DNA from 4 places in the Thauera mechernichensis genome. Region 2 is predicted to be linked to each of the others. Evidence: predicted binding sites of a transcription regulator. Region 2 holds the regulator's gene; each other region holds the start of a gene.
The links. Region 2 encodes sigma-54, which starts transcription at its own class of promoters, with help from an activator protein. Its sites were predicted from a motif close to TGGCACGCTTNCTGCTNA; they were not measured.
Positions count from the first base shown of each region.

Region 1: the regulator sigma-54 is predicted to act here: its motif matches at 5,723-5,740, upstream of xdp1 (exosortase-dependent surface protein XDP1).
Region 3: the regulator sigma-54 is predicted to act here: its motif matches at 1,177-1,194, upstream of P7F68_RS12400 (PEP-CTERM sorting domain-containing protein).
Region 4: the regulator sigma-54 is predicted to act here: its motif matches at 2,456-2,473, upstream of P7F68_RS07815 (PEP-CTERM sorting domain-containing protein).

Region 1 covers NZ_JARQZE010000003.1:80,487-87,743, reverse strand. The annotation lists gene P7F68_RS05395 (nitrite/sulfite reductase) at 1-541, opposite strand, end outside; gene cysB (HTH-type transcriptional regulator CysB) at 669-1,610, shown strand; gene P7F68_RS05385 (asparaginase) at 1,631-2,641, opposite strand; gene prsT (XrtA/PEP-CTERM system TPR-repeat protein PrsT) at 2,831-5,644, shown strand; gene xdp1 (exosortase-dependent surface protein XDP1) at 5,788-6,531, shown strand; gene P7F68_RS05370 (ABCB family ABC transporter ATP-binding protein/permease) at 6,599-7,257, opposite strand, start outside.
Region 2 covers NZ_JARQZE010000003.1:186,201-193,457, reverse strand. The annotation lists gene ilvA (threonine ammonia-lyase, biosynthetic) at 1-249, opposite strand, end outside; gene P7F68_RS05895 (AsmA family protein) at 324-2,177, opposite strand; gene hprK (HPr(Ser) kinase/phosphatase) at 2,191-3,126, opposite strand; gene ptsN (PTS IIA-like nitrogen regulatory protein PtsN) at 3,095-3,580, opposite strand; gene hpf (ribosome hibernation-promoting factor, HPF/YfiA family) at 3,717-4,040, opposite strand; gene P7F68_RS05875 (RNA polymerase factor sigma-54) at 4,058-5,524, opposite strand; gene lptB (LPS export ABC transporter ATP-binding protein) at 5,547-6,269, opposite strand; gene recX (recombination regulator RecX) at 6,256-6,705, opposite strand; gene recA (recombinase RecA) at 6,722-7,257, opposite strand, start outside.
Region 3 covers NZ_JARQZE010000008.1:66,542-73,798, forward strand. The annotation lists gene coxB (cytochrome c oxidase subunit II) at 1-683, opposite strand, end outside; gene P7F68_RS12395 (hypothetical protein) at 899-1,090, shown strand; gene P7F68_RS12400 (PEP-CTERM sorting domain-containing protein) at 1,291-1,989, shown strand; gene P7F68_RS12405 (Glu/Leu/Phe/Val dehydrogenase dimerization domain-containing protein) at 2,056-3,105, opposite strand; gene P7F68_RS12410 (indolepyruvate ferredoxin oxidoreductase family protein) at 3,206-6,799, opposite strand.
Region 4 covers NZ_JARQZE010000004.1:168,456-175,712, forward strand. The annotation lists gene P7F68_RS07800 (hypothetical protein) at 1-517, opposite strand, end outside; gene P7F68_RS07805 (pilus assembly protein TadG-related protein) at 529-1,857, opposite strand; gene P7F68_RS07810 (hypothetical protein) at 1,924-2,226, opposite strand; gene P7F68_RS07815 (PEP-CTERM sorting domain-containing protein) at 2,513-3,268, shown strand; gene P7F68_RS07820 (efflux RND transporter periplasmic adaptor subunit) at 3,372-4,205, shown strand; gene P7F68_RS07825 (CARDB domain-containing protein) at 4,321-7,257, shown strand, end outside.

The DNA.
Region 1 (7,257 bases), 110 kb from region 2:
GGATCACGGCGCGGTCCTCACGTGCGCCGTTGACCGCGATCTTGAACTTGCGCGGCAGGAAGGCGAATTCGGGGTGGAAGGTGCTCCACTGGCGAAGGATCTCGCACCACGGCCGCGGGTCGACGTGTTCGTCGGGGGCGACACCGGCGAAGGGGTCGGAGGTGACGTTGCGGATGCAGTTGCCCGAGGTCTGGATGGCGTGCATCTGCACTTTTGCCAGCAGGTCGAGGATCTCGGGCACGTCTTCCAGGCGCGGCCAGTTGAACTGGATGTTCTGGCGCGTGGTGATGTGGCCGTAGCCGCGGTCGTAGGTGCGGGCGATATGGCCCAGGGTGCGCAGCTGCGTCGAGTTCAGGTTGCCATAGGGGACGGCGATGCGCAGCATCGGCGCGTGGCGCTGGATGTAGAGACCGTTCTGCAGGCGCAGGGGGCGGAACTCGTCCTCGCTGAGCTCCCCGGCCAGGTAGCGGCGGGTCTGGTCGGCGAACTGGGCGACGCGCTCATCGACGATGCGCTGGTCGTATTCGTCGTACTGGTACATGGCTGGACTCTCGATATGGGGGTGCGGAGGGGCGTGTTCGTTGTGCGCTGCATCGTATCTTTGTCGTTTAGTTTCAAAAAGACATTTTGAGTTAGTATTCAAGAAGATTTGGTTATATAGGTGCGCGATGAACATCCAGCAGCTGCGCTATATCCAGGAAGTTGCCCGGCGCGGGCTCAACGTGTCCGATGCGGCCGACGCCTTGTTCACCTCGCAGCCCGGCGTGTCCAAGCAGATCCGCCTGCTCGAGTCCGAGCTGGGTATCGAGATCTTCGTGCGCCACGGCAAGCGCCTGGTCGATATCACCGAGCCGGGGCGGGCGGTGCTCGCCATTGCCGAGCGCGTGCTGCACGACCTCGGCAACCTTCAGCAGGTGGGCGAGGAGTTCGCCAACGAGGCCAGCGGCAGCCTGTCGATCGCCACCACCCACACGCAGGCGCGCTACGTGCTGCCCCGGGTGGTGCGCGACTTCATGCAGCGCTATCCGCAGGTCAGGCTGTCGCTGCACCAGGGCAATCCGCGCCAGGTGTGCGAGATGGTGCTCGACGGCACGGCCGACATCGCCATCGCCACCGAGGCCATCGCCGACTACGACGACCTCGTCATGCTGCCCTGCTACCAGTGGAACCGCTGCGTGGTGGCGACGCCGCGCCACCCGATCCTGCGCGAGTCGCCGCTCACCCTCGAGGCCATCGCGCGCTATCCGATCATCACCTATGACGACGCCTTCACCGGCCGCAGCCACATCAACAAGGCCTTCCTCGGGCGTGGGCTGAAGCCCAATGTGGTGCTCACGGCGATCGACTCGGATGTGATCAAGAAGTATGTCGAGCTCGACCTGGGTGTCGGCATCCTGGCGCGCATGGCCTATGACCCCGAAGAGGATCGCAAGCTCGGCATGGCGGACGCCTCGCATCTGTTCGAGTCGAGCACCACCCGCATTGGCCTGCGCAGGCGTGCGTGGCTGCGAGCTTACGTCTATGCCTTCATCGAAGGCTTCGCGCCGCACCTGACCCGACGCATGGTCGAGACTGCCGTGGCTGGCGGCGGGACCGATCCGGGGTTATGAACTGCGGCGCTGGCGCCGCATCAGCCGCGTTCGAACCAGCGCCGCAGGCGGGCGCCGCGCAGTCCTGCCGCCAGCCCCGCGATGAGGCGGACGCGCGCCTTGAGCGGATCGAGCCCGCCTGCGTTCAGCCAGTTGCCGGGCGTGCCGGCGCGCTGCGCGCTGACGCCGCCGCCACAGCGGCTGGCCAGCACCACGGGCACTGCGCTGGGCAGTGCATCGAGGGCCGGTCTCCAGCTCTCGGGCAGGCTCGCATTGCCGGGCAGGCCCAGCACCAGACCGGCGCCGCCGGTGAGCAGGCTGGCGCGCGCCAGCGCGCGCGCGACGGCGGAGGCCAGCGCTGGCGAGCTCCCTGCACCTACGGTCAGGAGTTCGACCGGCGGCAGGGTGGCGACCTCGGCGGGCAGGGCGACGCGGCTGTAGCGGTTGGGCGTGAGCGCCTGCAGCGCTGCGTCGCTGGCCAGTACGCTGAGCGACTCGGGCGTGCTGAAGGCATCCACCGCTGTCGGGTGGCGCTTGGCGAGACTGGCCGCGGGCAGGATGCGGTCGCCGAGTACGGCCAGCACGCCCGCGCGTGCCGCGGCCGGGCGACAGGCCAGTTCGACCGCCTGGTAGAGGTTGAGCGGCCCGTCCGCTGACAGTGCCGTCGCCGGCCGCATCGCGGCGGTCATCACCACCGGCTTGGCTGCATTCACCGTGATCTGGAGAAAGTAGGCGGTCTCTTCCAGGGTGTCGGTGCCGTGGGTGATCACGATCCCGTCCACCCCCGGGAGCGCAGCGAGCATCTGTACCCGGCGCGACAGCACCAGCCAGTGCTGCGGCGTCATGTCCTTGCTGTCGATATTGAACAGCTGCTCGAAGGTCAGCTCGGCCAGGCGTGCGAGCTGCGGCACCGCCGCCACCAGGGCCTCGGCGCCGAGCTGGCCGGCGGTGTAGCCATGGGTGTCGGTTGCCGAACTGGCGGTGCCGGCGATCGTGCCGCCGGTGGCGAGCAGGACGATACGGGGTCTGCGGGGGCTGAGGGCTGTGCTCAATGCAGTCTCGGCGCGAGTGGGGAACAGGCGCGATTCTACGGGATCGCAGACATCTGCAGGTTTGCGCACGGTGGTCGCTCGGATGTGGCCTGGCAACCTGCCCCTGAGGATGACGCAGTGCACGCTTGCCCCGGCAATGCGCTCGTATACTCGTGCCAGTTACGATTCACTTATCCGTCCCGGTCCCAGATGACACCCGCTCTCCGCCCGCTCGCCCGCTGTCTTGCCCTCGCCCTTGCCCTCGCCCTGCCGCTGACACCGGCCCATGCAGACCCGGCGGCGGCCAGCCGCTATTACGAGGATGGTCTCAAGCGCTTCGAAAAGGATGATGTTGCCGGTGCGGTGATCCAGCTCAAGAACGCGTTGCAGCAGGACCGCAACATGCTTGCGGCGCAGTTGCTGCTCGGCCGCGCCTACCTGATCCAGGGCGAACTCGGGCCGGCCGAGGTCGCCTTCAACGAAGCGCTGCGTCTGGGGGTCGATCCGGCCGAGGTCACGGTTCCGCTGGGCGAGATCTATCTGCTGCAAGGGCGCCACGCCGAGTTGCTCGAGCGTGTGCGTGCGGATCGCGTGATCGGTGAGGCCCAGGTGCGGGTGCTGAGCATGCGCGGCAGGGCGCTGGCGGCAACAGGCTCGTTCGCAGAGGCCCAGCGCAGCTTTGCCGAGGCGCGTACGCTCGATCCTGCGTCGCCGGCGCCGCTCATCGCCGAAGTGCCGGTCCTGATCGCGGCTGGCCGCGTCGATCAGGCGCGCGAGCTCGCCAATGCGGCAGTCGCGCTTGCGCCGGGCAGCGCGGCGGCCTTCAACATGCGTGCATCGGTGGCGCACGCGACCGGCGCCCTGGCTGAGGCGCTGGCCGACTACAGCCGTGCGCTCGAACTCGATCCGAAACATGTGGATGCACGCATCGCACGTGCCGGCATCCAGATCGACCTCGGCAATGAAGCGGCGGCGGCCGAAGATCTCGCGCGCCTGGCGGTCGATGTGCCCACCGAGCCGCGCTCGAACTTCCTGCGTGCGCTGCTCGCGGGACGACGGGGCGATCGTCAGGCCGAGGCTGCACTGCTGACAGAGGTCGCGCGTGTCGTCGATACCTTGCCTGCCGAGTGGCTGGCGAGCCAGGAGCAGCTGCTGATGGCCGGTGGCCTCGCGCATTACTCGAGCGGCCAGCTCGAGAAGGCGCGCAAGTACCTCGAAGTGCTGGTCGCGCGCTATCCGCGCAACGCTGGCGCCCGCAAGCTGCTTGCTGCCGTGCATATGGATGGCGAGGACTACGCGCGCGCCCAGCTCTTGCTCGAGAGTGTGCTGCGCGACAGTCCGGCCGATGCGCAAGCCTTGTTCCTGATCGGACGTGTCCATCTCGCACTCGGGCGCAATGCGCGCGCGGTGGAGGCGCTCGAGCGCGCTGTCGCCGGTGGCGAGCAGGGGGCAGGGGCGCTGGCTTCGCTCAGTCAAGGGCTGTTGCGCACCGGCGAGCGTGCGGCGGCGCTGGAAGCCCTCACGCAGGCTTTCGACAAGCTGCCTGCCGACTTCGGCCTTGCTTCCGGGCTGGCCACGCTGCGCCTGCGCAGCGGCGATGTGGCGGGGGCGCTTGATGTCGCTGGTCGCCATGTCGCCGCAGGTGCGCAGGGGGCGGAGGCGTTGCACCTGCTCGGGCAGATGCAGGCGGCCAGCGGTGATGTGGTTGCGGCGCGCAAGTCCTTCGAGTCTGCCTTGTTGTCGCAAGGCGATTTCCTGCCTGCGCAGGTTGGCCTCTTGCGGCTGGATGTGCGTGCGGGCGCATTCGATCAGGCGCGGCGCGCGCTCGACCCCTTGTTGCGCAAGCATCGCCACGACGCCGGGCTGATGTACGAGTATGTGCTGCTCGAGCGCAGGGCGGGGCGGCTGGCAGAGGCCGAGCGCTGGGCGGAGAAGGCGCTTGCCGAGGCAAGCGACAACCTTCAGTACGGCCTCACCCTGATCGAACTGCGCTCGGCGGCCGGTAACCGCGACGGCGCGCGTGAGGTGGCGCGAGCACTGGCGGCGCGGCGTGCGGGCGACCTGGTCGCGCTAGCGGCGCTCGCGCAGACCGAGATCGACGCCGGGGACAAGCGCGCCGCTCAGCAGGTGCTGCGCGAGATGGTGCGCGCTGCCGGCTTCGATACCGCACACCTGGTACGCATCGGGTACATGCAACTGGCTGCGGCCGATCCTGTTGCCGCGCGCTACTCGGCCGACAAGGCGCTGCAAGGCCGGCCAGATGATCTCGATGCGCTCGTGCTTGCCGTTGAGGCGGCGGTCGCCGAGCGCAACATCGTGCTTGCAGCGGGCTATCTTGAGCGCGTGCTTGCAGCGCACCCGAACCACTTCGAGCGCTATCGCCTGGCGGGTGATCTCGCCCGCGAGCGTGGCGATCATGCAGAGGCTGCGCGCCTGTTCCGTGAGGCGATGGCGCGTGCTCCATCCACGGCATTGCTGTACCGGCTTGCGGACGTCCATGTCCGTCAGGGTGAGCCGGCGCAGGCGCTTGCCCCGGTGCGCGCGCGCGTGCAGCAGGCGCCGGGCGACATCGCCGCACGCGAGCTGCTGGCCGAGCTGCTGATGCGCGGCGGCCAGCTGCGCGAGGCCCGCGAAACCTATGAAGCCTTGGTTGCGGCGGGCCGTACCAGCGCTGCCGTGCGCAACAACCTCGCCATCGTGCTGCTGGAGCTGGGCGAAGGCGATCCGCTCGCCCATGCCAGCGAGGCGCTGCGCCTTGCGCCGGGCGACGCCGCGGTGATGGACACCATGGGGTGGGTCCTGGCCTCGCTGCAGCGCTACGAGGAATCGATGCGCTACCTGCGCGATGCCCGCCTGCGCGCGCCGAACAATGCCGAGATTCGCTGGCACCTGGCCTACGTGCTGGCGAAGATGGGGCGTCGGGGAGAGGCAGCGGATGAGCTGAAGGCTGCGCTTGCCATGCCGGGTGAGTTTTCCTGGCGTGGCGAGGCGCGGGCACTGCTTGCGGAACTGGGCGCAAAATAGTCGGAAGTTTTTACACTTGCTCTCGGTAAGGCCAAATGTTTTTTAGCATGTTATTGTTTTTAAAGGAATTATTTTTTATGGCATGAAGTGTGCTTAAGTGTTGTGAAAGCAGTAGAAAAGAACTACGTGAGAAGGTAAAAAAGATGAATCACAAACAGCTCGCATGTGCGTTGGTGACTGCAGGCCTGGCCTTGGGTTCGGGCGCGGCAAGCGCCTCGACGACGTGGAATCTGAATACGTCGACCACCGTGCCCGCAATGAGCGCGTGGTACAACTTGAACGATGGAAAGCTCGGCTCCGGCGCGGTTACCAAGTGGGACGGCGGTGTCGGCGTGCAGCATCTCGGCGCAGACGGCAAAGTCGGTGGTAGCAGCGGAAACGTCGACGAACCGCTCTCTTCCCCGCAGCACGCGATGGACACTGATGGGCGCTTCGAGTCCCTGCTGCTCAATTTCGGGCCGCAGGAGGTCAAGCTCGACAAGGTGAGCATTGGCTGGGTCCAGAACGACTCGGATTTCTTCCTGCTCGCCTACACTGGCGCCACGCCTTTCTCCGGTAGTCTCGCCAACAACACGTACGCGAATCTCTTGAGTAGCGGCTGGTCGCTGGTTGGCAACTATGCCAACGGTGCGTCCACCGGGACTTACAACACCGGCGCCTCGGTGTATTCGAGCTTCTGGCTCATCGGTGCCGGTGCGATCTCGGCTTCGGGCGTCACCAACGGTGACGGCAGGCACGACTACATCAAGATCGCATCCGTTGCAGGTGTCACCAAGATCCCGCCCCCGCCTCCGCCGCCGGGCGTCCCCGAGCCCGGCTCGCTGGCCCTCGCCGGCCTGGGTCTGCTTGGCCTGGTCGCGACGCGCCGGCGCTGGAAGTCGGCCTGATCGGTCTGCAAGCAACAAACAAAAGAGGCGCCCGCGGGCGCCTCTTTTGTTTGGCGGTGCGCCGCGCTCAATCCTGTGCGGCGTCCTCCTGCTGCTGCAGCAGCCACATCTGCGCATAGGCGCCGCCCTTGGCGAGCAGCGGCGTATGGCGACCGCGCTCGACGATGCGGCCCTTGTCGAGCACGATGATTTCGTCGGCGTCCATGATCGTCGACAGGCGGTGGGCGATCACCAGCGCGGTGCGGCCCTGGGCGGCGAGCTCGATCTGCGCCTGGATCGCCTTTTCGGTCCGCGAGTCGAGCGCGGAGGTGGCCTCGTCGAAGATCAGGATGGCGGGGTTCTTCAATAGCGCGCGCGCGATCGCCACGCGCTGCTTTTCGCCGCCGGACAGTTTCAGGCCGCGCTCGCCGACCCGCGTCTCGTAGCCGTCGGGCAGCTGGTGGATGAAGTCTTCCAGCTGTGCCGCACGTGCGGCGGCCTCGACCTCTTCGCGACTGGCGCCGGGACGGCCGTACTGGATGTTGTAGTACAGGGTGTCGTTGAACAGCACCGTGTCCTGCGGGACGATGCCGATCGCTGCGCGCAGGCTGTCCTGGCTGAGGTTGCGCAGGTCGTGGCCGTTGATGCGGATGGCGCCGCCCTGTACGTCGTAGAAGCGGTAGAGCAGGCGGGCGAGGGTGGACTTGCCCGAGCCCGAGTGCCCCACCACCGCCACCGTGTGCCCGG
Region 2 (7,257 bases):
CTGCGCATGGTTGCCGGCGGAGGCACAGATCACGCCGCGCTTGAGGGCCTGGGGCGAGAGCTTGGCCATCTTGTTGTAGGCGCCGCGGATCTTGAAGCTGAACACGGGCTGCATGTCCTCGCGCTTGAGGAAGATGCGGTTATGGGTGCGTGCCGACAGGTTTGCAGCAAGGTCAAGCGGGGTCTCGACGGCGACGTCGTACACCTGCGCGTTGAGGATGCGTTCCAGGTAATCCGAGGGGGTGGTCATGGGCGGCCGAAATCCTGCTGCAAAGCGAACGAGGGTATCAGCCGCGGCGGCTGGCTCGCAAGGGGCGGCAGCGTTCAGCGCAGCAGGTCGCGAAGGCCGCGGCGTAGTGTGTCCTGCACGCCCTCGGGTACGCGCTCGCGGATACGCTCATCGATGCGCTCGGCCGCGCGTTCGCGCAAGCTGTCCGCCACCAGCGATTCGATGTCGAGTGCGAACCTGGGCTCGGCAAACGGGCCGCTGATGCGGATGGGGATGGTGAGTCCGCGCAGGCTGGCGAGTTCGTCACCGCCTTGTCCGGCCAGGGTTGCGACGGCGCTGGCGCGCAGCCGGTAGTCGATGGTCTCGTTGATCAGGCTGGCGCTGCCGGCGCCGGTGAGTCTGAGCAGGGGCGCGCGCAGCGCGAGGTCGTCATTGCGGACCTGGCCGTTGGCGATGCGAAGTGTCGCGCTCAGATCCGTGAAGTCGGTCTCGTTTCGCCCGCTCGGAGAGGGCGCTGCCGTTCCACGTATGCGGGCGGACGCCTCGCGCATCATCTGGGCGATGTTGATGCCCTTCAGCGCGCCATCGACGATGCGCAGGTCCACCTGGCCGGTGATGCTGCGGCGCAGGCTGTCGGTGCTGTCGGCGTTGCCCTGCAGGCGGGCCTGCACCGTGGCGCGGCCTGCGATGCGTGCTTCCGTGCCGCTGAAGTCGCGCAGGAAGGGGGCGAGCTGAATGTCCTCGAGACGCTCATCGAGCGTGAGCCGAAGCGGGCTGCGGCGCGCATCGATGCCGACCTTGCCGCTGTAGCGTCCGCCGTAGAGCGAGGCCGACAGTGGGGCGAGCCTGAGCTGTCCGTCCTCGGCCTGCAGGACGAGGTCGACCTCGCTCAGCTGCAGGCCGTGCGCGCGCAGGCGGCCGACACGCAGGCGACCGTCGGCAGCGAGCGTGACGAGCGCGCTGGGGTTGCGCGCTGCCGCGGTTGCGGCGCCCGCCGGGGCGGGCGCGACCTGTGCGCCGGCGGGCAGGTAGGCGTCCAGGTCGAGGTTGTCGATGTCGAGATCGAACTGAATTGCGGGGCGCGTGGGCTCGGTGACGGCAACGCGGCCTTCGATCCGGGTGTCGTCGACGATGGCATGCAGCCGTTCGAACACGATCGAGTCGGCGTCTGCGCGCAGCGCCGCTTCGATCTGCCCCCGGGGCCGAATGCCGTCGCTACGGCCGAAGCGCACCGACAGGTCCGATAGCTCGACCACCTCGTCCTGGATGCTGATGCGGACACGCGAGTCGATTGCGATGTCCATGGTCGCGCTCATCCCGCTGCTGCCCAGCGTGAAGCTGGATTGCAGCGGGAAGGGGGCTCCCGGCCTGATCTCGCTTGCCTGAAGCTGGAGTTTGGTGAGTTGCAGCTGGGTGTTGTCGCGGAGATCGGTCCACGACACGCTCGCCCCCTGGATGTCGATGCCCCCAATCGCGAGTGCGAGTGCGCCGGCCGTCGTCGCGGTGTCGCCCCGGGGCGCTGCGGCTGGCGCGCTCCCCGCAGTGTCCGCGTCCGCCGTCGACCAGTTCGTACGCCCGTCGGCCGCACGCACCAACTTGAGGGCGAGGCCGTCGATGGCGATGCGGTCGATGTCGAGTTCGCCGCGCAGCAGCGGCAACAGGCGTGCGCGGGCCTGCAGCCTGGCAATGCGGGCAAAGGGGGCGTCGCCGAAACCTGGCGCATCGGCAAGGACGGCATCCCTTGCCTCGATGCCCAGCCATGGATAGAACGAGAGATTCAGCGTGCCATCGATCTGCAGCGACCGACCGGTGTGGCGCATGAACTCGGCGGTGATGCGCTCGCGGTGGTCGTTGGCGTCGAAGCGCAGTGCGATCCAGGCTGCAAGTGCAGCGACGAGCGCGATGAGGATGCCGATCGTGATCAGCAGATAGCGTATCGGCGTTCTCATCGCGCCGCCTGCATCAGTCTTCCGGCGGCGTCATCGCCCGCGTCTGGCGTTCGATGAAGTCCTGGGTCGAATCGATGCCACGCAATTGCAGGATGGTCGAGCGCACCGCCGCCTCGAGCAGAACGGCCAGGTTACGGCCGGCCGCAACCGGCAGCACGACGCGTGCAATTGCAACGCCCAGGATGTCCTGGACCTCTTGCTGCAAGGGCAGGCGGCTGGGATCGCCGGGGCCCGGCTGGCGGCGCTCGAGGTGGCAGATCAGGCGCAGGCGCATCTTCCGGCGGCACGCCGTTTCACCGAAGATGGTGCGGATGTTGAGAATGCCCAGGCCGCGCACTTCGATGAAGTCCTGCAGCATCTCGGGGCTGCGCCCCTCGAGTACGGTGGGAGCGATGCGCGACAGTTCGACGACGTCATCGGCCACCAGGCCGTGACCGCGGGAAATGAGCTCCAGCGCGAGCTCCGATTTGCCTGCACCCGAGTCGCCGGTGATCAGTACGCCCAGTCCGAGCACATCCATGAACACGCCGTGCAGCGAGGTCTTCTCCGCCAGCTCGCGCGACAGGTAGAGCCGCAACTGGTCGATCACGCTTGCCGATGGGTGGGCTGCGCTGAACAGTGCGACGTCGTGTGCCACGCAAACCCCATGCACGATATTGGGAACTTCGCAGCCGTCGGCGACGATCAGGGCTGGCGGGTGCGCGGAGCAGATCTCGTTGAGGTGGTGAGCAACCTTGTCGTTTGACTGGCGGCGCGCCCATTCGAGCTCCGCCGCGCCCATGACCTGCAGCCGTGTGGGGTGGATGAGGTTGAGGTGGCCGACGAGATCGGCCGGCCACATGCGGTCCTCGGCGACCGCGAGGCTCGCGCCGAGGTTGCCGCTGATGTGGTTCAGCTGCAGGTTGTCGCGATGCGCCTCATACAGCCGCGCGACGCTGGTCTGCCGCATCGGCGCCCCAGTTCATGAACATCTGGTGGATATGGTCCGCATCCGGCGCGGCTTGCAGCGCTTCGCGGAAGCCGCGGTCGCTGAACATCTGAGCCAGCTCGGAGAGCAGTTGCAGGTGGGTCTCGTTGGCTTGCTCGGGGACCAGCAGCACGAACAACATGTTCACCGGGCGGCCATCGGGCGAGTCGAACTGCACCGGGCTCGCAAGGCGCAGGAACGCACCTGCCGCCTCCTTGAGACCCTTGATGCGCCCGTGCGGAATCGCAATGCCCTGGCCGAGGCCAGTGGAGCCGAGGCGCTCCCTCGCGAACAGGCTGTCGAACACGGTGCTGCGCCCGATGCCCTGATTGTTTTCGAACAGCAGGCCCGCCTGCTCGAAGACGCGCTTCTTGCTGCTCGCGTCGAGGTCGACCACCACATTGGACAGTGGCAGGAGTTGGGATATCAGGCTCATTCGCTGGAGGGTTCGCGCAATATCGCAGGCATTCCGGTCGCAGGGTGCGACCGGCCGTCCCGGGGCATGCTGGCGCCGCGTCTTGGAAACGGGCGCATTATAACCATACCCCGGACGTGGGGCTGAAACGAAAGCGTCAGGCTTCGGGGGCCTGGTGCTTGATCGTCTCGTGGTTGTGGTCGGCCAGTTTCTGCTTGTACTTCTGCACCTGGCGGTCGAGCTTGTCGGTCATCGCGTCGATGGCCGCGTACAGGTCGGCATCATCGCTTTCGACGAAGATGTCCTTGCCGCGCACGTGCAGGGTGACCTCGGCCTTCTGCTTGAGCTTCTCGACCGAGAGGATCACCGCGACACTGGTGACGTTGTCGAAGTGACGGATGACGCGATCAAGCTTGGAGGTGACGTAGTCGCGAATGGCCGGAGTGACTTCGACGTGGCGCCCGGTGATGTTGAGATTCATGTTGACTCCTGTTTTTGTCAGATGGATTTGCGCAGGCTGACCGGCGGGATATTGAGGGATTCGCGATACTTGGCGATCGTGCGCCGTGCGACCACGATACCCTGCTGGCCAAGGACTTCGGCAATCTTGGCGTCGGACAGCGGTTTCTTGCTGTCCTCGGCGTCGACCAGTTGGCGAATCAGCGCGCGAATCGCCGTGGACGAGGCCGCTCCACCGGTGTCGGTGGCGACGTGACTACCGAAGAAATACTTGAGTTCGAACACCCCGCGCGGACTCGCCATGTACTTCTGCGTGGTCACGCGCGACACGGTGGACTCGTGCAGCTCGAGTTGGTCCGCGATCTCCCGGAGGGTGAGTGGTCGCATTGCCACCTCCCCATGATCGAAGAACTGCCTCTGCTGGTCAACGATGGCCTGGGACACCCGGAGGATGGTGTCGAAGCGCTGCTGCACGTTCTTGATCAGCCAGCGTGCCTCCTGCAACTGTCCGCTCAGGCCGCCACCCTGGCCGCGGTTCTGCTGCAGCAGGCTGGCATACAGGCGGTTGATGCGCAGACGCGGCATTGCCTCCTGGTTCAGGCTGACCGTCCACCGCCCGCGCAGCTTGCGTACGACCACATCCGGCAGTACGTAGCGCGTCTCGGCGTTCGAGTAACGCGAGCCGGGGTGGGGGTCGAGGCTGCAGATCAGGGCATGGGCGGCGCGCAGGGCTTCGTCGTCGCAGCCGGTCAGCTTCTTGAGCTTGACGAAGTTGCGCTCGGCGAGCAGCTCGAGGTGCTTGTCGACGATCTCGAGCGCGAGCGTGCGCGTCGCCGAAGCCGGCAGGGTACGGAGCTGCAGCGACAGGCATTCGCTGGGGCTGCGCGCGCCGATGCCTGCGGGCTCGAGGTTCTGTACGTGGCGCAGCGCGATGTTCAGGTCATCGACATCGACGTCGGCGTCGTCCGGAAGCAGTTCGAGGAGCTCATCGAGCGGCTGGTGAAGGTAGCCGTCGTCATCCAAGGCTTCGATGATGAAGCGCACGAGGGCGCGGTCGCGGTCTGACAGCGGCGACAGCGACACCTGCTGGTCGAGATGGTCACGCAGGGAGACGCCAGCCGCCTGCAGTTCCTGGTAATCGACGTCGTCGTCGTCCTCGCTGCGGCTCGATGCGCCGCTGCCGACATTGGACCAGTCCATGCCTTCGTCGGCGCTGCCATGGTCGGCATGGTCGCCGGCCTCGCTGTCCGCAGCGCTGGCTGGCGCCTCGGGGGTGTTTGCCTGTTGCTGTCTGGCCTCGTGCTCGGGGGGGCTGCCCGGTGGTAGCGGTGGTACGAACTCGACACCGTCGCCGTCGCTGCGCTCGAGCATCGGGTTCTCGAGCAGGAAGCGCTCGATCTCCTGGTTCAGCTCGATGGTCGACAGCTGCAGCAGCTTGATCGACTGCTGCAGCTGCGGCGTCAGGGTAAGGTGCTGGGAGAGCTTGAGCTGGAGGCTTGGTTTCATCGCTGTCGACGCGCGCGCGGATTCACAGGCGGAAATGCTCGCCCAGGTAAACCTGGCGCACCCTTTCGTTGTCGATGATCTCGGCCGGTTCGCCGCTTGCCAGTACCCGGCCCTCGCTGATGATGTACGCACGATCGCAGATGCCGAGCGTCTCGCGCACGTTGTGGTCCGTGATCAGCACGCCGATGCCGCGCTCCTTGAGGAAGCGGATGATCTTCTGGATGTCGATGACCGCGATCGGGTCGACCCCTGCGAAGGGTTCGTCGAGGAGGATCAGGCGCGGGTCGGTTGCAAGTGCGCGCGCGATCTCGCAACGTCGGCGCTCGCCGCCGGAGAGTGAGACGGCGGTGTTGTCGCGCAGGTGGTTGATGCCAAGCTCGAGCAGCAGTTCGTCGAGCCGGGTCTTCACCTGGTGCGCATCGAGCCCCTGGAGCTCGAGCACGGCACGGATGTTTTCGGCCACGGTGAGCTTGCGGAAGACGCTCATCTCCTGCGGCAGGTAGGACAGGCCCAGACGCGCACGGGCGTGGATCGGCAGGTGGGTGAGGTCGGTGCCGTCGAGGTTGATCTGGCCGCCGTCGGCACGGACCAAGCCTACGATCATGTAGAAACAGGTGGTCTTGCCGGCGCCGTTGGGGCCGAGCAGGCCGACGACCTCGCCCGAACCGACCTCGAAGCCGACGTCGTGGACCACGGTGCGCGCCTTGTAGCGCTTTTGCAGGCTGGAGACCTTAAGCAGACTCATCGCGGGGTTCTTTCAGCAGCTTGCGGATCAGTTCGGGTGCAAAGCCGCGGGTTTGCAGGAAACGGGCCTGGCGCGCCCATTCGCGCGCATCCGCCGGGGCCGCCTGGAAGCGGCTGCGCAGCACTGCGCGGGCACGCTCCAGTTCCGATTCTACGCACTCCGTGGCGAGTGTTGCCTCGATCAGTTCACGGTCGATCCCGCGCCGCGTCAGCTCGCTGCGCAGGCGGCTGCCGCCGAAGCGGTTGGCACGGGTGCGCACGTAGGCTTCGGCGTAGCGGCTGTCGGACTGCAGGCCGAGCTCGCCCATGCGCTCGATCACTGCCTGCACCTCGTCGGCCTCGCCGTGGGCGGCCAGCTTGCGCGCCAGCTCCGCGCGCGAGTGGTCGCGGCGGGCAAGATGGCGAAGCGCGCGTTCGCGCAGGCTGGGGGCGCCCATGGTGTCCTGGCTAGGCTCAGCTTTCCGTGGCCGTTGCCGGTGCCGCTGGCGGCAGTTCGGGCAGGCCGACGGCGACGCGGACCTTGTTTTCGATTTCGCGCGCAAGCGTCGGATTCGCACGCAGGAATTCGCGTGAGTTGTCCTTGCCCTGGCCGATCTTGTCGCCCTGGTAGGCATACCAGGCGCCGGACTTGTCGACGATCTTGTGTGTCACGCCCAGATCGATGATCTCGCCCTCGCGCGAGATGCCTTCGCCGTAGAGGATGTCGAAGTGGGCTTCCTTGAAGGGGGGCGAGACCTTGTTCTTGACGACCTTGACTCGGGTTTCGGAGCCGACCACCTCGTCGCCCTTCTTGATCGTGCCGGTGCGGCGGATGTCCATGCGCACGGAGGCATAGAACTTGAGTGCATTGCCGCCCGTGGTGGTCTCCGGGCTACCGAACATGACGCCGATCTTCATGCGGATCTGGTTGATGAAGATCACCAGCGTGTTGGTGCGCTTGATGTTGGCGGTGAGCTTGCGTAGCGCTTGCGACATCAGGCGCGCCTGCA
Region 3 (7,257 bases), on a different contig from region 2:
GGCTTGTCGACCCGCGTCCAGGTCTCGTTGATGAAGCCGGGGATCGCGTCCTTCTTGATCGCGAAATCGGGCACCCACCAGGAGTGGATCACGTCGTCGGCGGTGAGCAGGAAGCGCACCTTCTTGCCGGTGGGGATGACCAGCGGCTTGTCGACCTCGAGCAGGTAGAGCGCGTCCTTTTCCGCCTCGTTGGAGATCTGCGCCCGCGGGGTGGCGAGGACCGAGAAATACTCGATCGGGTAATCGAGATACTTGTAGTGCCACTTCCATTGCGAGCCGGTGACCAGCACGGTCAGATCGGACTCGGAAGCATCCTCCATCGCGATCAGGGCCTGCGTGGCCGGAATGGCCATGACGACGAGGATCACCACCGGAATCGCGGTCCACAGCAATTCGATCTTCATGCTGCCGTGGAACTGCGCAGGGACAGCGCCGGCCGACTTGCGATGGCGCACGATGGACCAGAACATCAGCCCGAACACGATGATGGCGATCACCACGCAAATGTAGAAGATCGTCATGTGCAGGCCATACACGCGCTGGCTGATCTCGGTCACGCCACGCGTCATGTTGTATCTGCTTTCCTGGGCAATTGCCGCCTGGCACAAGAACATGAACAAACCGCCAAGGCACAGCCGCGAATACCTTGCCGAATACAACGCGCTCAGGATGTGGTGTCTCACTGCACGACTCCTAATTATCGTTTGGGGGCTTGGCAACCCTGTAGGCGGAGGTCTGATGCAAAGGCCTTGGCGGACGCGTCGTGCACGCGGCCTGACGATTCACTATATGCAGGGAATCGGGAAACGCAAGAATCAGCGAGAACCTTAAGGAGAATTAGTCCAAGTTGAGAAAAAGCACAAAATCAATGGGCTACGGTCAATTGGGGATTACCTGCATGAGGCTGGTGCTCCGATGCTGCGACATCGCACCGCCCGGCTCGACTGATGGCATCAAAAATGGCGTGTGTCGGCTTTTTTTACACCCCGCACATGGCTGGATCATGGCGTTTGGCGATGAATGCGCGCGCACCCGCAAGAAGGGCGCGACCGTCAAGTTCCAGATCCGGCAGTCGGCGAATCATCCGTGACACACATCACAAATGAATGAGGGAACTGGGCGCTGTGTGAGCGCAAGAACACCCTGAAGAACGTCTCGCCGCGACGGAATCCTGCCTGGCACGGCTATTGCTTAGAGTCCTGCACTTAAAAACCGCTGCCTCGAAATCAGCAAAAAGCACAGCAGCCTTCTCCGCTGCTGGTCTGAACAGCCTCTGACGGAACGAAAGAAATGCCCAAGAAACTCGCGATTGCCCTTACCGCATCCATTGCCCTCGCCAGCAGCGCCAATGCTGCAGTGATCAACACCTTCAGCAATCTCGCAGCCTTCAGCGCAGCGGCAGGCACGACCGCGCTGGAAGACTTCAACGATAGCGCACTCGGGCGCTTCAGCTATGGCGTCGCCTACGACTTCGACGGTTTCACGCTGACTGCGGCAGCGAACCCGCGCGGCACGGGCCCCGGCGTCGGGATCGGGAACACGGCACGAAGCACGATCGACAACACGGCAAGACTGATCTGGGGCTCTCAGACCTTCGGCGCCAATGGCAGCGGCTGGGGTCCCCAGATCGAATTCATCTTCGACGCCCCGACCTACGCCTTCGGCTTCGACTGGCGCGACACGGACTCGACGGACTCCTACAAGCTGACCGTACTCGGCGTCGATTTCGGTGGCGCTACCACCGGTGGGCTCTTCCCGCGCAATGGCACGAGCACCTCCGGCTTCTTCGGCCTCGTAAGCGACACCGCATTCAGCTCGGTGCTGTTGCAGCAGGTTGCTCGAGGCGGCGTCCTCGACGATATGTCCATCGACAACGTGCGCTTCACCCCAGCGCCTGCCAGCGCGGTGCCCGAACCCACGGTACTCGCCCTGCTCAGCCTGGGCCTGCTCGGTCTTGGCGCGGTCCGCCGCAAGCAGCGCACCGCCTGAAGCTGAGTGCAAGCCACGAAAACGGCGACCCGCGGGTCGCCGTTTTCGTGCCAGCGCAGGCCCGGCTCAGCGCTTGAAGCGCTCCTCGGCAATTGCGTCAGCCACCTCGCCGGTCGGACGCTCCTCCTTGCGCGCGCGCTCGAAGACTTCCATGAGGTTGTCATGAATACCCTCAATGTGCTTGAGCAATGCGGCGCGATCGAAGCCGATGCGCTCGTGATAGACGTCGATGATGCCGCCGGCGTTGATGACGTAATCTGGCGCGTACAGGATGCCACGCTTCATCAGTTCGACGCCGTGGCGCGGCTCGGCGAGCTGGTTGTTCGAGGCGCCCGCGACGACCTTCGCCTTCAACTGCGGAATGGTGCTGTCGTTGAGGATGGCGCCTAGCGCGCACGGTGCGAACACGTCGACGTCGAGGCCGAAGATCTCATCCGGCGCAACCACGGTCGCGCCCAGTTCCTTGCCCGCCTGCAGCAGCGGCTCGCGGTGGATGTCGGTTACCCACAGCTGGACACCGGCCGCCTTGAGCTGGCGAGCGAGGTCGAAACCGACATTGCCGACACCCTGCACGGCGACGCGCAGGCCCTCGAGCGAATCGCGCCCGAGCTTCTCCTTCACCGCCGCCTTGATGCCGATGAAGGTCCCGTAGGCGGTGGCGGGCGAAGGATCCCCGCTGCGCGTGCCTTCGTCGGAGGGCTTGTCGTGAATGCCGGCCACATGCTGGGTGAATTGCGTCATGTACTTCATGTCGGCGACGCTGGTGCCGGAGTCCTCGGCGGCGATGTAGCGCCCGTTCAGCTGTTCGAGCGCGCGGGCGAAGGCGGCAAGCAGCTCGGGCGTCTTCTGCGTGCGCGGGTTGCCGATGATCACGGACTTGCCGCCACCGAGCTTCAGGTTGGCCATCGCCGACTTGTAGGTCATGCCGCGCGACAAGCGCAGCACGTCGCGGACCGCCTCCTCCTCGGAGGCGTAGGGCCACATGCGGCAACCTCCGAGCGCAGGGCCGAGGTTGGAATTGTGAACGGCGATGATCGCCTTCAGTCCGCTCTTGTCGTCGCTGACGAACACCACCTGCTCGTGGTCGGCGAAGTCGCTCAGGGAAAATACGGCCATGTTGTGTCTCCTTCCTTTTGGGAACGTGGGGATGAGCCGTCCCGCCGGCACCGCTCGTGGCGGGCCGGTGAGGCGGCGGGGGTAAGAAACGGGAGCGGGCTCAGCCCGGGATGATTGCGATCGTCTTGCGCACCTTGGTCGCCACCGGCGCGCTCACCGGGCGGCGGTGGCGGAAGTCCTCGAGCAGCGCTGCCTGGCGCTTGCGGGCGCTGGCGACATAGCGCTCGCGGACATGACCAAAGCCGCGGATCTGGTCTGGAATGGCCGCCAGCTCGATGGCAGCCTCGACGTTGGCCTGGTCGAGATTGACCAGGATCTCCTCGACGATGCGCTCGTAGTCGGCGATCAGCTCGCGATCGAGCTTGCGGTCGTGGCTGCGCGCGAAGGGATCGAGCATCGAGCCGCGCAGATGGCGGAACTTTGCCAGCACACGCATCGCCTTGAGCATCCACGGGCCGTAGGCCTTTTTCTTGAGCTCGCCGGTCTGGGCATCCTTGTCTGCCATGGTCGGCGGAGCAAGGTGGAAGACGAGCTTGTAGTCGCCCTCGAACTGCTCGTCGACACGCTTGAGGAAGTCGCTGTCGGTGTAGAGGCGCGCCACCTCGTACTCGTCCTTGTAGGCAAGCAGCTTGTGATAGCCGCGTGCCACCGCCTCGGTGAGCAGGCTGATGCCGGGAGCAACCCTCGCCTCGGCAGCACGCACGCGCTCGACCAGCCTGGTGTAGCGCGTGGCGTAGGCCGCATCCTGGTAGTCGTTCAGATGCGCCTTGCGGCGGGCGATGACCTCATCGACGCTGGTCGACAGGCGGTGGTGCTCCGGCGTCCCAAGCTGCGGCTTGGCGGCCTCGACCACTGCCTTGAGATCCACCGCGGCACGGCGCCCCCACAGGAAGGCAGCCTTGTTGGCGTCGACCGCGGCGCCGTTGATCTCGATCGCGCGCTCGATCGCCTGCCGCGACAGCGGCACCAGGCCGCGCTGCCAGGCAAAGCCAAGCATGAACAGGTTGGTCGCGATCGAGTCGCCCAGCAGGTCGGTCGCGAGCTTGGTGGCGTCGAGGAACTCGGCCTTGTCCGCACCCACCGCATCGACGATCTGCGCTTCCATAGGCTGCGCAGGGAACTGCGGATCCGGGTTGGCACCGACGTCGCCACTGCGCGCCTGGGCGGCAAAACCACGCACGAACTCGCTGGTGTTGGTCTGGTCGCGGTTGATGACGACGCGCGTGAGCCCCTTCTGCATCTTGGCCAGCGACTCATCGCTGGCCGCCACCACCAGGTCGCAGCCAATCACTGCGTTGGCCTCGCCGGCGGCGACGCGCGCGGCGTGGAGCTGGTCCTGGCGGTCGGCGATGCGCACATGCGACCACACCGCGCCGCCCTTCTGCGCCAGGCCCGCCATGTCGAGTACGGAGATGCCCTTGCCCTCCAGGTGGGCGGCCATGCCGAGCAGGGCGCCGATGGTGACCACGCCGGTGCCGCCCACGCCGGTGATGAGGATGCCCCAGGGCGCGGCGGTGTCGGGCAACTGCGGCTCGGGCAGATCGGCTGCCAGTCGACCGGGCGCGCTCGCGCCACTCGCCTTGCCACGCCTGAGCGCGCCGCCTTCGACGGTGACGAAGCTGGGGCAGAAGCCCTTCACGCAGGAATAGTCCTTGTTGCACGACGACTGGTCGATGAAGCGCTTGCGGCCGAACTCGGTCTCCACCGCCCCCACCGACATGCAGTTCGACTTGTCGCTGCAATCGCCACAGCCCTCGCACACGAGGTCGTTGATGACCACCCGCTTGGCCGGGTCGGGGAACTTGCCGCGCTTGCGGCGACGGCGCTTTTCGGCTGCGCAGGTCTGGTCATAGATGATCGCTGTCACGGCCGGCACCGTGCGCAGCTCACGCTGCACGGCGTCGAGCTCGTCGCGGTGACGCACGCCGACGCCGTGCGGCAGGTCGGCCGGACCATAGGCACGCGGCGTGCCGTCATTGACCACCACCACCGTGCCCACACCTTCGGCCAGCAGCTGGCGGGCGATGATCGGCACCGACAGCGTGCCGTCGTGCGGCTGGCCGCCGGTCATCGCGACTGCATCGTTGTAGAGGATCTTGTAGGTGATGTTCACCTTGGCCGCCACCGCCGCACGGATGGCGAGGATGCCCGAGTGCATGTAAGTGCCATCACCCAGGTTGGCGAACACGTGCGGTGTGGCGGTGAAAGGCGCCTGGCCGATCCAGGGCACGCCCTCGCCGCCCATCTGGCAGAAGGTCTGGGTGTGCTCGGGCGACAGCCAGGTCGCCATGTAGTGGCAGCCGATACCGGCGATGGCGCGCGAACCTTCCGGCACCTTGGTCGAGCTGTTGTGCGGACAGCCCGAGCAGTAGTGCGGCACGCGCTGGATGGACAGCCGCGGCTTGGCAAGCGCCGCCTCCTTGGCCTCGATGAAGGCGAGCCGCGCCTTGATACGGTCGGAGGTGTAGAAGCGCGCGATGCGGCCGGCGATGGCACGGGCGATCATCGCCGGGGTGAGCTCGCCGGCAGCGGGCAACAGCCATTCGCTGTGCGGCAGGGCCCACTCGCCCTTGTCGTCGAACTTGCCGATCACGCGCGGGCGCACCTCGTCCTTCCAGTTGTAGAGCTCCTCCTTGAGTTGGTACTCGAGGAACTGGCGCTTTTCCTCGATCACCAGGATCTCATCCAGCCCTTCGGCGAACTTGCGCACGCCTTCGGCCTCCAGCGGCCACACCATGCCGACCTTGTACAGGCGCAGGCCGATGGCGGCCGCCTTCGCCTCGTCGATGCCGAGGTCGTCCAGCGCCTGGCGCACATCGAGGTAGCTCTTGCCGCTGGTGATGATGCCGAGCTTCGCGTTCGGGCTGTCGATGATGGTACGGTTGAGCTGGTTGAGCCTGCAGTAGGCGAGCGCAGCATAGAGCTTGTGATGCAGCAGGCGCTTCTCCTGCACCAGCGGCGGGTCGGGCCAGCGCAGGTTCAGCCCGTCCTCGGGCAGCGGAAAGTCCGCGGCAGTCGGGATCAGCGTCTGCACCTGGAACGGATCGACATTGACCGACGAGGACGTTTCCACCGTGTCGGTCAACGCCTTGAACGCCACCCAGCAACCCGAATAGCGCGACAGCGCAAAGCCGTGCAGGCCGTACTCCAGGTACTCCTGGATACCGGCCGGCGCCAGCACCGGCATCATCAGGCCCTTGAACACATGCTCGGTCTGGTGCGGCAGCGTGGAAGACTTGGCGGCATGGTCGTCACCGGCGATCACCAGCACGCCGCCGTGCTTCGAGGTGCCGGCAGCATTGGCGTGGCGGAAGACATCGCCCGTGCGGTCGACGCCAGGGCCCTTGCCGTACCAGATCGAGAATACGCCGTCGAACTTGGCGTTCGGATCCAGGTTGACCTGCTGCGTGCCCCACACCGAGGTCGCCGCGAGATCCTCGTTGAGGCCGGCCTGGAAGCGGATCTGCATCGGCTCGAGATACTTCTTCGCCTTCCAGAACTCCTGGTCGACGTTGCCGAGCGGCGAGCCGCGGTAGCCGGTGACGAAGCCGGCGGTATTGAGGCCGGCGGCTTCGTCGCGCATCTTCTGCATCATCGGCAGGCGCACCAGAGCCTGGATGCCGGTCATCCAGGCGCGGCCGGTCTTGAGGGTGTATTTGTCGTCGAGGCTGACGGGGGGCATGGTGTTCGACATGGTGGTGTGAACTGCCGCCTGGCGGTGAGCGGCGCGCGGTTGGCGCGGGCTTCCGGCGGGCCGGCGTTGTCTCCTCTGCATTAGGGGTTGTGGGCGCGTCACTCTGGCCACCGCAGGACGAATCGCTCCCCGTCCGACAGCGGCTTACGAACCGAATGCTAGAACGAAGTCGAGAAAAGAAATTCCGCATTCGGCCCGGATTCGGTCGATATAAGAAATATTTTTCCACTCATCAGCACTTACGATCCGCGTCATCCTGACCGCACACCACGGCCACGGATACGACATGGCACGGTGCCGGGTCGAGCCGCCTGCGTGCCAGCACTGGCCGCAGCCCGCCAACAAGCCTAGAATCCGCGGCTTTGCCCGGGCCAGAGGCCCACCGCGCCACAAGCGCAGAAAACTCGAGGAGACCAAAATGAACCATCACGCCGCCAGCGGCGGGCAGCCCATCCGGC
Region 4 (7,257 bases), on a different contig from region 2:
GATGCGGCATGGCTCTGCGGCGCCACGGCTGGGGCCCGCGTACGGGGTCGATCTCGCGGTTCAGCACCGTGCGCTGCCTGGGGCCGAAGTGGCTGATCCTGGTGGTTTCGCGCACGCGCACCTCGTAATGGCAGCGCGAGATTGCGACGAGTTCATGGTGGCGCTTGACGACCGAAGACTTGCGCACGCCCGGGTGGTGGTGCTCGATGACCTGGTAGGTGCCGACCTTGTCGAGATCGCCGCCGAACCGGAACGCGGCACCTTCGCGTTCGCAGGCGGCTCGCAAGCCGGGGAGAACGGCCTGCGCGGCCTTGCGTGCAGGAGGAACGCTGGCTTCGCGATGAATCACGTAGCCCCCTGGAAGCGTGCCGATGGCCATGGCATTGCCCGCAAGAAGAAGGGTCACCGCGATGATGCTCGCCGCTGCGATCGGATGGTTCGGGACGGGAAGGCGGCAGGTTGCGGCCAGCAGCAGGTGGATCCAGGCCATCGAGGACCGTTGGGGCGGGAATGACATGACGGTGGGGCTCACGGCAGCTGGACGCTGCCTTGGCGTAGTTGGGCCTGGGCGCGTTCGGCTGCGGATACGGGCGCAAGGCGAGCCTGCCAGTAGGGGTTGAACAGGCTGCCACGCTCGATGCGGCCGGGATGGCGGGGGTTGCCGGTGTCCGGACGCTCGAAGAAGACTTCGACGCTTGAGATTGCCGCGCTCGTGCCGGCAAGCATTGCGCCGTCGAAAAGCTGCAGCCGCCCAGTGGGCTTGACGCTGCTTGTGCCGCCGGAGAAGCGCTGGGTCGAGCCGGGCTTGGTGACGCGGATGCTGAGGCGGGTGCGCGGACTGTCCGCAGCCAGGGCCCGGTCCGAGAGTTCGCGGAAGGTGGGCACGGCGCCGCCGCCCAAGGTGCTGGCGGGGAAGCCCCAGCCCATGCCCGAGGGTGAGTCGGCCTGCCTGCTCGCCCGGGGATTGGTGGGGCGCGACCCAGCATAGTCGTATGCGCGGTCTGCCAAGCTGTCGGCGGATGCGGCCGTGCCATAGCCGATCGGCCTTTCGCTGCGTCGGCAGCGCCAGCGGCGGATGCCATGGTGGTGAGCGGAGAAGGTGTCCATCGACTTCCAGCCGTCGACCAGGCCGATCAGTTCGGTGCTGCCGCGCTTGCGCAACTCGATGCCATGGCAGAGCACGACGACACCGAAGTTCCAGTTGCGAGTGCGCAGGAAGGCCTCCCGGTCATCGTTGACCAGCCTGCCCATGCGCTGCCTTTCGGCGCGCGAGGCGTAGTTGCGGGTGAAGCCGAGAAAGTCGTCCGTGAGCGGGATCGGGTCGACGACGGCCTGCGGGTCGTTTTCCTGGGCGATGCGCCGCATCAGCACGAGGCGTCCGGCAAGGGCAAGGCTGTCGCCCGGGCCGTGCATGAGCTGCTGCGACAGCGCCAGCGCCTGGATGGCTGCGTCATGGTTGGCGACGGTAACCGCAAGGGCGGGCGTCAGGGTGTCCATGATGTCCTCGAAACGCTCCATGGCGCGGGCGAGCGCAGTGCCGACGCCTGGTATGAGGTGCATGTAGGGGCCGATCGTGGCTGCTGATGTCCCCATGTACCTGGCCCACGACGCCACTGCGACCGCCTGCCCGATTGCGGCCTGGTTGGCGACGATGGCGCGGTTGGCGTAGGCGTCGTAGTTGAGTATGCGTGCCTCGAACACGCCGGCGCTGTAGGCAACCGCGTCGGCCGTATTGGTGAGGCGGAGCTTTTCCTGCACAAGCTGCCCGCTGTTGAAGAGGAAGAGTGCGGTGGCCGCGACGGCAAGGACCAGCAGCAGCCCGATCGGGAGTGCCTGTCCGCGCTGCCTGGGCGTCATGGGCGTATGCGGTTCTGTCCGCCTGCCCTTGTGCATGTCCGTTCGGCGTCCGCGCTGTGCGCCGGGTTACTTGCCGACCTGATTCACATAGGTGTCCAGGGTGTGCTTCTGGTTGCCGACTGTCTGTGCCTGACCGGCCGCCGTCTGGGCCGCGCTCTTGGCGGTGCTGCCATCCTTGCCGGAGAGCTCCTGTGCGATGGCCGCCGTCTGGTTGCGCACCGTCTGGCCGAAGTACTGATACACGGCAATGGCGGCGACGGCGATCATGGCGACGATGATGATGTATTCGGTCATGCCCTGGCCGTGTTGAGCGGGTTTGCGCACGAGGCGGGGCGTGTTCTGGAGAGGCTGCTGTGCAGGTGCTGACATGAGTTTGCCGTCCGGTGATGTCTTTGTAATGATGATGTCAAATGAGAAGTGCATAGTCAATATGCCATAAGAATTTTTAGCGTGGGATTTTCGTTGGCTCGCTATCCCTGCGAGTACCAAGAAGGGGGTGGGCGGTCGAGCTCGCATGGCATTGAAAGGTGTCGGTTTTTTTTACACATATTGACTTCGATTCTGGTCGCCGCTCCTCAAGTGACTGATCGCTATACGGTGGAACGGATATTGCTGTGTCGTGCCGCGACACGTATTGAAAATGGATGAGTCATTTATGATGAAGGCGCTTTCGAAATTCGCTGTGCTCGCGGGTTGCAGCATTGCGTTCAATGCCAGTGCGGCCCTGATCGATCGTGGCAATGGGTTGATCTATGACGACGTGCTTGATGTGACGTGGCTGGCTGACGCCAATTACGCGCGCACATCCGGTTTCAGCGCAGACGGCCGGATGAGCTGGAATGCTGCGACGGAGTGGGTCGAGAACCTCAGCTACCAGGGCTATGCCGACTGGCGCCTGCCGCGTACGCTGCAGCCCGATCCTTCCTGCGAGTTCAACGATGCGCTGGGCGGCATGAACCTGAGTTACGGCTTCGGGTGCCTGGGGAGCGAACTGGGGCATATGTTCCACGTCAACCTGGGCGGGCAGCCCGGTGGCGGGCTCGACAGTGCGACCAATGCCGACGCGCTTGCCCTGTTGGTCAATGTGGCACCCGCTGCGTATTGGTCCTCGACGGTTCTGGAGGCCTATCAGGACTACGCGTGGCTGTTCCTGCTCTGGAACGGTGATCAGGATTACAACGTGGTCGAGGAGTCCGAGCACTGGTATCTGGCCCTTCAGCCCGACGGTAGTTATGACTACCTCGATTTCGGACTTTTTGCCTGGGCGGTGCGGGATGGGGATGTGACGACCCCGCCAGGCGGGGGGAGCGTGCCGCTGCCGTCGTCGTTGCTGTTGCTGGGGAGCGCGGTCGCGGGGCTGATGACTTGCCGGCGCCGATCGAGCGCCGTGGCGCTCTCCCGTCCGGCCTGAACGCCGGTTGGCCCTTGTGTTGCGCCTGAGCGGGGCGCTGGATACATGTTCAGCGTTGCGCTCCGTGTGCGCGCAGCAGGACCTGCTGCCGAGGTTTCCCCTTATGAAATGTGTTCGTGCGGCGCTGGCCTCGTTCTTTCTGGCCGGAGTGTCGCTTGAGGCGTATCCCGCCCAGTCTGCGGTTTGTCTGCTGGAGCCGCGCCAAACGGTCGAACTGGCGAGCCCCGTTACGGGGCTGCTCGCCCAGGTCAACGTTGCCAGGGGCGAGACGATCCGCAAGGGGCAGGTACTTGCGGCGCTGGATGTGCGGGCAGAGCAGGCCGCAGCAGAGCTTGCCCGCTTCCGTGCGCAGCAGCGCGGACCCGTCGAGTTGGCCGAGCGCAAGGTGGCATTTTCCCGCCAGCGCTTCGAGCGTCGTCAGGCGATGGCTGCAGAGCGGCTGATTCCCGAGCAGGAGCGCGACGACGCCGAGGCCGAGCTGCGGCTCGCGGAGTCCGAACTCAGGGTTGCCAACGAAGAGCGCCAGAGTGCGCGTCTCGAGCTGGCGCAGCATGATGCCCAGTTGGCCTTGCGCACACTGCTCAGTCCCTTCGATGGCGTGGTGGTTGCGCAGCTTGCTTACCCGGGCGAGGTGGTCGAACCCGGCTCGACAGGCAAGGGCATCCTGAAGATCGCGCAACTCGATCCGCTGCGCGTTCATGTCGTGCTTCAGAAAGAGGCTTTCGGCACCATCAATGCCGGTGATGTCATCGACGTGGTCCCCGAGATCCCGGCAGGGGCTCGCTACTCGGCGCGCGCAGTGAGTGTCGATCGCCTGATCGACGCTGCAAGCGGCACGTTCGTGGTGCTGCTCGAACTACCCAACCCTGAGCTCGCTATTCCGGCTGGGGTGAAATGTCGGGCGGTGCTCTCGCCAACTTCCGCTCCGGCACAGTGAGCCGATGCCTTTCCATCTTCCATTGCTTGTCCCGCGCTGCTTACAGCGGTGCCGTGCTTCGCATGAGCACCGCGCGGGCTTGCAGAAACGCCATTAACCGAACCCCGGAGTCGCCATGCGCAAATCCGTCGTCGTGAATGACCGCCCCGATCGCAAGAACGCCTTCGCTCTCTCGCCCTTGCTTGCGACCATGCTCAGCGGCTTCTCAGCCGCACGCCGTGGCGGCAGCAACGCGAGGCGGCCGCAAGCGGCTTCGGCCGACGCCGCGGCAATCCGTTTCGAGGCGATGGAGCCGCGCATCCTGCTGTCCGGGGACATCAATCCGGCCGCCTTGTCGATCAGCGGTGAGATCGAGCTGCCCGGCGAGGTCAGAACCTACGAGTTCACGCTCGAGGAAACACGCCGCGTCGTGTTCGACAGCCTGACCAATCGCAGCGACCTGGTCTGGCGCCTGGATGGGCCCGAAGGGCAGCTCAGCAACCGCAGCTTTGCGAGCACCGACTACAACGCCGCTTCGCCAGCCTTCGAGCTCGCCGCTGGCACCTACACCATCTCCGTCACCGGTAACGGCGATGCGCGTGGCCAGTATGAGCTTCGCATCATCGATGCCGATGCTGCAGCCGACATGGCCATCGACGCCCCGGTGAGCGGGGTGCTCGATAGTGGCATCAAGAGCGCGGTCTACCGTTTCAGCGGAGAGGCCGGCCAGAAGCTGTTCTTCAGCGCTGCCAGCCTTTCGGGTGGACAGGCCAACTGGCGCCTTATCGACCCCTACGGCCGTCCCGAGGGCGGCGTCTTCAATGCCGGCAGCAACCGCGACGTGTTCACGTTGGCGCGTACCGGCGAGTACCTGCTCCTGGTCGAGGGGCGAATCAGCAACACGGCGCCGGTGAACTACGCCTTCACGCTGAGTTCGGTTACGGACAGCACCGCGCTGCTGCAACTTGGCGAGACCCTCGTCGCCGATATCGACCATGCCGGCAAGACGGCTCACTTCACCTTCACGCTCAACGAGTCGACCTACGTCGCCTTCGATCGCCTCAGCAACGACTCTTTCTACTGGCGTCTGCAGGGGCCTGAAGGGCTCAAGGTTTCGCGCACGGCGGCGAGCACCGCTGCAAGTTCGTATGCGGGTGGACGCGGTGCGCTGTTGCTCGTGGCCGGGGACTACGTGTTGTCGGTTGATCGCGATGTCGCGGCAACGGGCACCATGCCTTTCAGACTGCTCGACGTGCGCAGTGGCAGTGCGCTCGCGCTGGATCAGCGTCATGAGGGCGTGCTCGACCATGCGCGCGGCAGTGTGGTCCATACGCTTACGCTCGCTGCGGGCGAGCGTGTGTTCGTCCACGGCCAGGCGCTCAGCGGTGGCAGCCTGTCCTGGCAGTTGCTGGACCCATACGGCAGCATCGTCGGCAGCGCCAGTGCGTTGATGACTGCGGCGGGGGCAATCCAGGTCGCCGAGAGCGGACAGTACGCCTTGGTCCTTGCGGGCAGCGACAGCAACACGGTGGGTGCAAGCGTTGGCTACGCCTTCTCGATCAACCGGGTTCCCGCGCGTTCGGCGGCGCTTGAGGTCGGGGTGCGTGTGGACGGCGAGATTCTCGTTGCCGGGCAGCAGACCGTGCACGAGTTCGAGTTGGCTGCGGATGCGCGGCTGTTCTTCGACGCACTCACCAATCGCTCCGATCTGTTGTGGACCTTGCATGGCCCTCGTGGTGTCGAGGTCGATGCGCGTCGATTCGATCGCAGCGATGCAGCCCAGGCGCTTGGCGCGCTGGCGCTGCCTGCAGGCAGTTACCGTCTCGTCGTTCATGGCTCGGGTGCGGCGACCGGGGCCTACGCTTTCAGCCTGATCGATCTCGCAGCCGCCGCCGTGGCGCTTGAGGTTGGTGAGGAGATCAGCGGGTCTTTGCTGCCGGGCAATGGTGCGCAGGTGTATCGCCTGTTGGCCTCTGCCGGCGACCGACTGGCCTTTACCAGCCTGGGAGTCAGCGGTGGCAACGCCAGTTGGCGCCTGGTCGATGCCTATGGGCGCGACCTTGCCGGCTCGGCCAACCTTGCGACGAATCGTGCCCATGTCACGCTCCCATTGACTGGCGAGTACTTCATGGTGGTCGAGGGGCGTATCGATAATGCAGCCGAATTGAGCTATCGCTTCCGTTTCAATGCCGGAGATCCGGTTGTCGTGGCTCCGCTGCCCGAAGGCAGCGCCTACCAGTTGGGCAGCGTGCTTGCGGGCAGCTTCACGGCGGCGAGCCAGACCCACGTCCATCGCTTCACCCTCGCTGCACCGACGGTGGTGTTTATGGACACGCAGTCCACCAGCACGAGTAGCGCCGTGTGGTCGCTGATTGGGCCGCGCGGCACCGAGGTGAGCGAGGAGGATCTGTGGAGTTCGGACGCCAACTATCGCTATTCCGGGCGCTTGCTGGAAGCGGGTGAGTACGCGCTGGTCGTCAAGGGCGGTCGGTCCAGCCTTTCCGGCAGTGGGGCGTACAGCTTCGCGCTCCATGATGCGGGGCTGTTGCCGGCGCTGACGCTGGGCGAGCAGACCAGTGTGGTACGCAATCCTGCGAGCGCTACGGTCGGCTTCAAGGTGTCGGCCATGGCGGGCGATGTTCTCGTGCTCAACGCCACCGACAGTCACGGCCATGGCAGCATCTGGCGCCTTGTCGATCGCTATGGACGCCAGGTCAGCAGTTCGACCACTGCCAGCTCCGGAACCAGTTTTGCAGTCGCAAGCAGTGGGACCTATTACCTCATCAACGAGGGCTATTACTACTCGACTGGCACGAGCAACGTTGCGCTGACGCTTGCGGTCCAGCAGGTCAGGGCATCCGCGCTTGCCTTCAATGCCCTGGCCGTTGGCAGCTTGCAGGGCCGGCACGATGTGGCGCGGTACGATTTCACCGTCACCGACCCGACGACGATTGTCTTCGATGCGCTGCAGACCAACGTCAGCGGTGCGAGCAATCTGCAATGGCGACTTGTCGGTCCGCTGGGGGCGGTGAGCGGCTGGCGTGGCTTTACCGATGACCAGTCGTCGAACTCC